Linked DNA regions of Piscinibacter sp. HJYY11. The protein of the gene in region 1 interacts with the protein of each later gene in a pairwise test. Links are inferred from orthologs where the notes say so. Each region holds a gene or a part of one and is shown on either strand. Other genes may lie near its edges. The genes, in order: lpdA and JI745_RS08480.

Region 1 (3,244 bases):
ATCCTCGGCCTCTCGCGCGGCGTGATGGAGCCGGTGTGGGACGGCAAGGCCTTCCAGCCGCGCCTGATGCTGCCGCTGAGCCTGAGCTACGACCACCGCGTGATCGACGGCGCTGCCGCCGCACGCTTCAATGCGTACCTCGCTCAAGTTCTGGCCGACTTCAGGAGAGTCCTCCTGTGACGACCGTGGTCGTCGTCAGAAAGGCGGGACAGGTGGCGATCGCCGGTGACAGCCTCGTCACCTTCGGCGACACCCGCCTGCCGCATGGCTACGAAAGCAACGAAAAGCTCTTCAAGGTCGCGGACTCGTGGGTCGGCATGGCCGGTACCACCGCCCACTTCCCGGTGCTGCGCCGTGCGCTCAACTGGCTGCCGCCGGAAGAGCTGAAGCTGCATTCGCGCGACGAGGTGTTCGACACCTTCCTCAAGATCCACCCGAAGCTGAAGGAAGTCTTCTACCTGAACACCAAGGAAGAAGACGCCGACCCGTATGAGAGCTCGCAGCTCACCGCACTCATCGCGAATGCCAGCGGCATCTACGGCGTGTACTCGTACCGCGAGGTCTTCGAGTTCGACCGCTTCTGGGCCATCGGCTCGGGCCGCGCGTTTGCACTCGGTGCGATGTACACCGCCTTCGACCGCGCCAAGACCGCGCGCGAGCTCGCCGAGATCGGCGTGAAGGCGGGCTGTGAATTCGACAAGAACTCCGACGGCCCCGTGAAGGTGCAGACGATCAAGCTCAAAGGAAAAGAGTGACCATGGCCGCCATTGAAATCAAGGTACCCGACATCGGCGACTTCAAGGACGTCGCCATCATCGAAGTGCTGGTCAAGCCCGGCGACAAGGTCGCGAAAGACCAGTCGCTGGTCACGGTGGAAAGCGACAAGGCGTCGATGGAGATCCCGTCGTCGCACGCCGGTGTCGTGAAGGAACTGAAGGTCAAGCTGGGCGACAAGATCAGCGAAGGCTCGCTGTTGTTGACGCTGGACGCAGAAGGCGCCGCGGCGCCTGCGCCGGCACCCGCCGCAGCAGCACCGGCCAAAGCCGCCGCCCCTGCTGCGGCACCGGCCGTGCCCGCACCTCAGGCCGCCACGCACAGTGGCGGCTCCGACCTCGAGTGCGACGTGCTCGTGCTCGGTGCCGGCCCCGGCGGCTACAGCGCGGCCTTCCGTGCCGCCGACCTCGGCCTGAAGACGGTGCTCGTCGAACGCTTCCCCACGCTCGGCGGCGTGTGCCTGAACGTCGGCTGCATTCCTTCGAAGGCGCTGCTGCACGTGGCCGCGGTGATGGACGAGGTGAAGCACTTCGACGCGCTCGGCGTGAGCTTCGGTGAACCGAAGGTCGACCTCGCCAAGCTCAAGGCGCACAAGGACAAGGTGGTGGGCAAGCTCACCGGTGGCCTCACCGCGATGGCCAAGATGCGCAAGGTCACGGTGGTGCAGGGCACGGGCGAGTTCCTCGACCCGTACCACCTCGGCGTGACCAAGGCCGATGGTGGCAAGCAGGTCATCAAGTTCAGGAACGCGATCATCGCGGCCGGCTCCGAGGCGGTGAAGCTGCCCTTCCTGCCGAAGGACGACCCACGCATCGTCACCTCCACCGGCGCGCTCGAATTGCGCCAGGCCCCGAAGCGCATGCTCGTCATCGGCGGCGGCATCATCGGCCTGGAGATGGGCACGGTCTACAGCAGCACCGTGGGTGCGCGTCTCGACGTGGTGGAAATGCTCGATGGCCTGATGCAGGGCGCCGACCGCGACCTGGTCAAGGTGTGGCAGAAGATGAATGCGCCGCGCTTCGACAACATCATGCTCAAGACCAAGACGGGCGGGGCCGAGGCCACCAAGGACGGCATCCTCGTCAAGTTCGAAGGCGAAAACGCGCCCAAGGAACCGCAGCTCTATGACCTGGTCCTGCAGGCGGTGGGCCGTGTGCCCAACGGCAAGCGCATCGGTGCCGAGAAGGCCGGGGTCACGGTCAACGAGCGTGGCTTCATCCCGGTCGACATCCAGATGCGCACCAACGTGCCGCACATCTTCGCCATCGGCGACATCGTCGGCCAACCGATGCTCGCGCACAAGGCGGTGCACGAAGGGCACGTGGCCGCCGAGGTCGCGTCAGGCGACACGCATGCGGCCTTCGATGCGCGTGTGATCCCGAGCGTGGCCTACACCGACCCGGAAGTCGCCTGGGTTGGCCTCACCGAAGACGATGCCAAGGCACGCGGCATCAAGGTGAAGAAGGGCCACTTCCCGTGGACGGCTTCCGGCCGCGCGATCGCGAACACGCGCGACGAAGGCTTCACCAAGCTGCTCTTCGACCAGGAGACAGGCCGCATCGTCGGCGGCGCGATCGTGGGCACGCATGCGGGCGACATGATCGGCGAAGTGGCCGTGGCGATCGAGATGGGCGCCGACGCGATCGACATCGGCAAGACGATCCACCCGCACCCGACGCTGGGTGAAAGCCTCGGCATGGCCGCCGAGGCCGCCGAAGGTCACTGCACGGACCTGCCGCCGGTGAAACGTTGATCGGAAAGCAACCCTAGCGGTTGCTCTCCTTCACGATGAGCCACTGGCTGCCGATCTGCTGCCAGACCAGGCTCTTCTGCATCACGTCGCTGAAGCCATCGGAGCGGTAGCTCTGCTTGAACTGCGTCTCGACACGGTCGGGCGCCAGCTCGCGCGCGAGCACTTCTTCCAGCTTCACGTTGATGTCGCCTTTCTTGGCGACGAGCCGGCGGCGCTGTGCCTTCCAGCTGTCGGCATCGCCCCGCTCCGAGCGGAAGTCGGGCGCATAGAACGACAGGTAGCGGTCGACGTCCTTGGCTTCCCAGGCGGCGGCCCAGTCGTTGAGGCGCTTCACCGACAGCGCAGCAGGGCCGTTGGCCGAGGCGGCGGTGGGCTCGCTGGGCAGGGCCGGGGCCTTCGCCACGACCGGCTGCGTGCGTGGGGTGTTGCTGCTGGTGGTCGAGCCAGGTGTGGCGGGCACGCCCTGGTTCGGCAGCAAGGAGGTGGCGCGGCGGTTGAGTTCTTCCAGGTTCAGCGGCTGGATCTCGATGGCGTCAAGCGGGCAGCGGCCCGGGCCTTCGTCGCCGGCTGACCAGTTCTCGGTGCCCGCCGGTGCTTCGCGGTCGCTGCGCAGGCCCAGCTGCGTGTTGAGGCGGCTCAGCGCGGCTTGCACACGCGCATAGGCGATGCCGAGGTCGAACTCGGCGTTGGCATACGAGCGACGGGCGGTGTAGAGCT
Region 2 (3,371 bases), on another replicon or contig:
GCGCACCAGCGGAAACAGGGCCGGGTTGGCGCTGTAGCCGCCGTCCCAGTAGGGCTCGCCGTCGATCACCACCGCGTGGTGCAGGGTGGGCAGGCAGGCCGAGGCGAGGGCGGCGTCGACACTCAACTCGCGCTCGTCGAAGAGCCGCAGCCGGCCGGTGTTGGCATGCGTGGCGGCGATGTGCAGCGCGATCGGGCTGCCGGCGCGCAGGCCCTCGAAATCGATCTGCTCCTGCAGCACCTCGCGCAAGGGGTTGGTGCCCAGCGGGTTGAGCTGATAGGGCGAGAGCAGGCGCGTCCAGTGCATCAGCGCGCGGCCGGCGGCGTTCAGGCCCGGGCGTGTGGCGTCGCCCGAGGTCAGCAGGTCGAAGGGCACCCGGGTGCCGATGGCGGTCCAGAAGCGGCTCAGCGCATCGCGCGCGCCATCGGCGCCGCCGCGCCGCCAGCCGTCGGCCAGGGCAATGGCATTCATCGCGCCGGCGCTGGTGCCGCTGATCGCGGTGATGTGGAACGCGCCGGCTTCGAGCAGGCGGTCGAGCACGCCCCAGGTGAAGGCACCATGCGCGCCGCCGCCTTGCAGGGCGAGGCCGAGGGAGGGGCGTCTGAAACGGGGCATCGAAGGCATGGCTCACCAGGGTGATGGCAGGAAGCATGCCGGGGGTGTTTTCCTAGAATGTGTCGATGACAGCCTCCCTGCCTCTTTTTTCGCCCGACGCCCCTGAAGAAGGCGCGACCGGCGCGCCCTCCGGCCATGAACATCAAGGCCTGCTGCGCGGCCTGAACCCGGAGCAGCTCGCGGCCGTCACCCTGCCGGCGAAGCCGGCGCTCATCCTTGCCGGTGCAGGCTCGGGCAAGACGCGCGTGCTCACCACCCGCATCGCCTGGCTGATCCAGACCGGCCAGCTCACGCCCGGTGGCGTGATGGCGGTGACCTTCACCAACAAGGCCGCGAAGGAAATGCTGACCCGACTGGGCGCGATGCTCCCGGTGCCGGTGCGCGGCATGTGGGTCGGCACCTTCCACGGGCTGTGCAATCGTTTCCTGCGCGCGCACTGGAAACTGGCAAACCTGCCGCAAGGTTTCCAGATCCTCGACTCGAGCGACCAGCTCTCGGCCGTGAAGCGCGTCATCAAGGCGATGAACCTGGATGAAGAGCGCTTCGTGCCCAAGCAGGTGACCTGGTTCATCGCCGGCAGCAAGGAAGAAGGCCTGCGCCCGAAAGACGTGGACGTGCGCGACGAGATGAGCCGCGTGCTGGTGCAGGTCTACGAGGCCTACGAGGCGCAGTGCCAGCGCGAGGGCGTGGTCGACTTCGCCGAGCTGCTCTTGCGCACCTACGAGCTGATGCGCGACAACGCGCCGATGCGCGAGCACTACCGCGCGCGCTTCCGCCACATCCTCGTCGACGAGTTCCAGGACACCAACCGCCTGCAGTACGCCTGGCTCAAGATGTTCGCCGGGCCGCAGACGGCGGTGTTCGCGGTGGGCGACGACGACCAGAGCATCTACGCCTTCCGCGGCGCGCAGGTGGGCAACATGCGCGCCTTCGAGCACGAGTTCGGCGTCGAGCAGGTCATCAAGCTCGAGCGCAACTACCGCTCCTACGGCAACATCCTCGACGCGGCCAACGAGCTGATCTCGCACAACACCGACCGCCTGGGCAAGAACCTGAGCACCGAAGCCGGCCCTGGCGAGCCGGTGCGGGTGTTCGAGGCGACGAGCGATTTCTCCGAGGCGCAGTGGATGGTGGACGAAGCGCGCCAGCTCCACCGCGACGGCACCGACCGCAGCAACATCGCCGTGCTCTACCGCAGCAACGCGCAGAGCCGGGTGATCGAAAGCGCGCTCTTCAACGCGGGCATGCCCTACAAGGTGTATGGCGGCCTGCGCTTCTTCGAGCGCGCCGAGGTGAAGCATGCGTTGAGCTACCTGCGCCTGATCGAGAACGCGAACGACGACACCAGCTTCCTGCGCGTCGTCAACTTCCCCACCCGCGGCATCGGCGCACGCACGCTGGAGCAACTGCAGGACGTGGCCCGGCAGAGCGGCCGCAGCCTTGCGCAGAGCGTGACGGCGGTGCCCGGCAAGGGCGGCCACAACCTGCAGGGCTTCGTCGCGCTGATCGACGCCATGCGCGAGGCCACGCGCGACAAGAACCTGCGCGAGATCATCGAGCACGTGCTGCACAGCTCGGGCCTGATCGATTTCTACAAGACCGACAAGGAAGGCCAGGACCGCATCGAGAACCTGGAGGAACTGGTCAACGCGGCGGAAGCGTTCGTCACGCAGGAAGGCTTCGGCAAGGACGCGGTCGCGCTGCCGGTCGACGAGCAGCGCGAAGCCGCCGCCGTCGACATGGCGCCCGATGCCGAGACGGGCGAGATCATGTCGCCGCTCGCCGCCTTCCTCACCCACGCCTCGCTCGAAGCCGGTGACAACCAGGCGCAGGCGGGTCAGGACGCGATCCAGCTCATGACGGTGCACTCGGCCAAGGGCCTGGAGTTCGACGCCGTCTTCATCACCGGGCTGGAAGAGAGCCTCTTCCCGCACGAGAACAGCCTGTCGGACGTGAAGAGCCTGGAGGAAGAGCGCCGCCTGATGTATGTCGCGATCACGCGGGCCCGCAAGCGCCTGTACCTGAGCTTCAGCCAGACGCGCATGCTGCACGGCCAGACCCGCTACAACATCAAGAGCCGCTTCTTCGACGAGCTGCCCGAGAGCGCCCTGCGCTGGATCACGCCGCGCAACCAGGGCTTCGGCTCGGGCTTCGCGCGCGAGTACCAGTCGGCCTGGTCCAAGGGCTCGGGCCTGGGCTCGATCGTCGGCGCGGGCCACGTGCCGGCCCGCAACGCGCCGAGCGCCGGCCCCGTCACCAGGAGCAGCCACGGCCTGCGCACGGGGCAGAGCGTCTTCCACACCAAGTTCGGCGAGGGCGTGCTGGTCACACTCGAAGGCACCGGCGACGACGCGCGCGCGCAGGTCAACTTCGGCCGCCACGGCATGAAGTGGCTGGCGCTGTCCGTGGCCAAGCTCACGCCGATCGAGTGAACTCCGAGTAAGCACATGCGCCAACATTCGTTGGCGCCATGGCGCGGCCTCCCTATCGTCCACCCTGTTGTGTTTTCAACAGGAGACTGAGATGGTGGTGTGGAAGAAGTGGCTGGCCGCCGTGTCGGCGGCCTTGATCGGCGCGGCGGCGTGGGCGCAGACCCCGGCCGACGGCAGCGGGCCGCTGGTGTCGACCGAGTGGCTGGAGAAGAACCTGCGCAACCCGAAGCTGCGCATCGTCGAGGTGAGCGTGAACCCCGGCGTCTACGAGAAGGGCCACATCCCCGGCGCCCACAATTTCTCGTGGCACACCGACCTCAACGA

Evidence for each region.
Region 2: the proteins of lpdA (region 1) and JI745_RS08480 interact in binary tests that used the Escherichia coli proteins (3 or more experiments, as listed by UniProt). The link is inferred for Piscinibacter sp. HJYY11 from one-to-one orthologs.

What each region holds. Positions count from the first base shown.
Region 1 is NZ_JAERQZ010000002.1:317,852-321,095, forward strand. Bases 211-3,142 are described here. They hold lpdA (dihydrolipoyl dehydrogenase), read left to right. Parts: upstream 211-757; coding sequence 758-2,527; downstream 2,528-3,142. Other genes in these bases: JI745_RS25195 (MFS transporter), read left to right, coding at 211-755; JI745_RS25205 (TolC family outer membrane protein), read right to left, coding at 2,541-3,142. Also shown: aceF (dihydrolipoyllysine-residue acetyltransferase), read left to right, coding at 1-180; more of JI745_RS25195, read left to right, coding at 177-210; more of JI745_RS25205, read right to left, coding at 3,143-3,244. UniProt on the Escherichia coli protein: Lipoamide dehydrogenase is a component of the glycine cleavage system as well as of the alpha-ketoacid dehydrogenase complexes.
Region 2 is NZ_JAERQZ010000001.1:1,870,719-1,874,089, reverse strand. Bases 305-3,363 are described here. They hold JI745_RS08480 (UvrD-helicase domain-containing protein), read left to right. Parts: upstream 305-680; coding sequence 681-3,047; downstream 3,048-3,363. Other genes in these bases: JI745_RS08475 (sulfurtransferase), read left to right, coding at 3,139-3,363; JI745_RS08485 (patatin-like phospholipase family protein), read right to left, coding at 305-624. In the rest of the region: more of JI745_RS08485, read right to left, coding at 1-304; more of JI745_RS08475, read left to right, coding at 3,364-3,371. UniProt on the Escherichia coli protein: A helicase with DNA-dependent ATPase activity. Unwinds DNA duplexes with 3'-5' polarity. Translocates on single-stranded DNA with 3'-5' polarity. Initiates unwinding more efficiently from a nicked substrate than double-stranded DNA.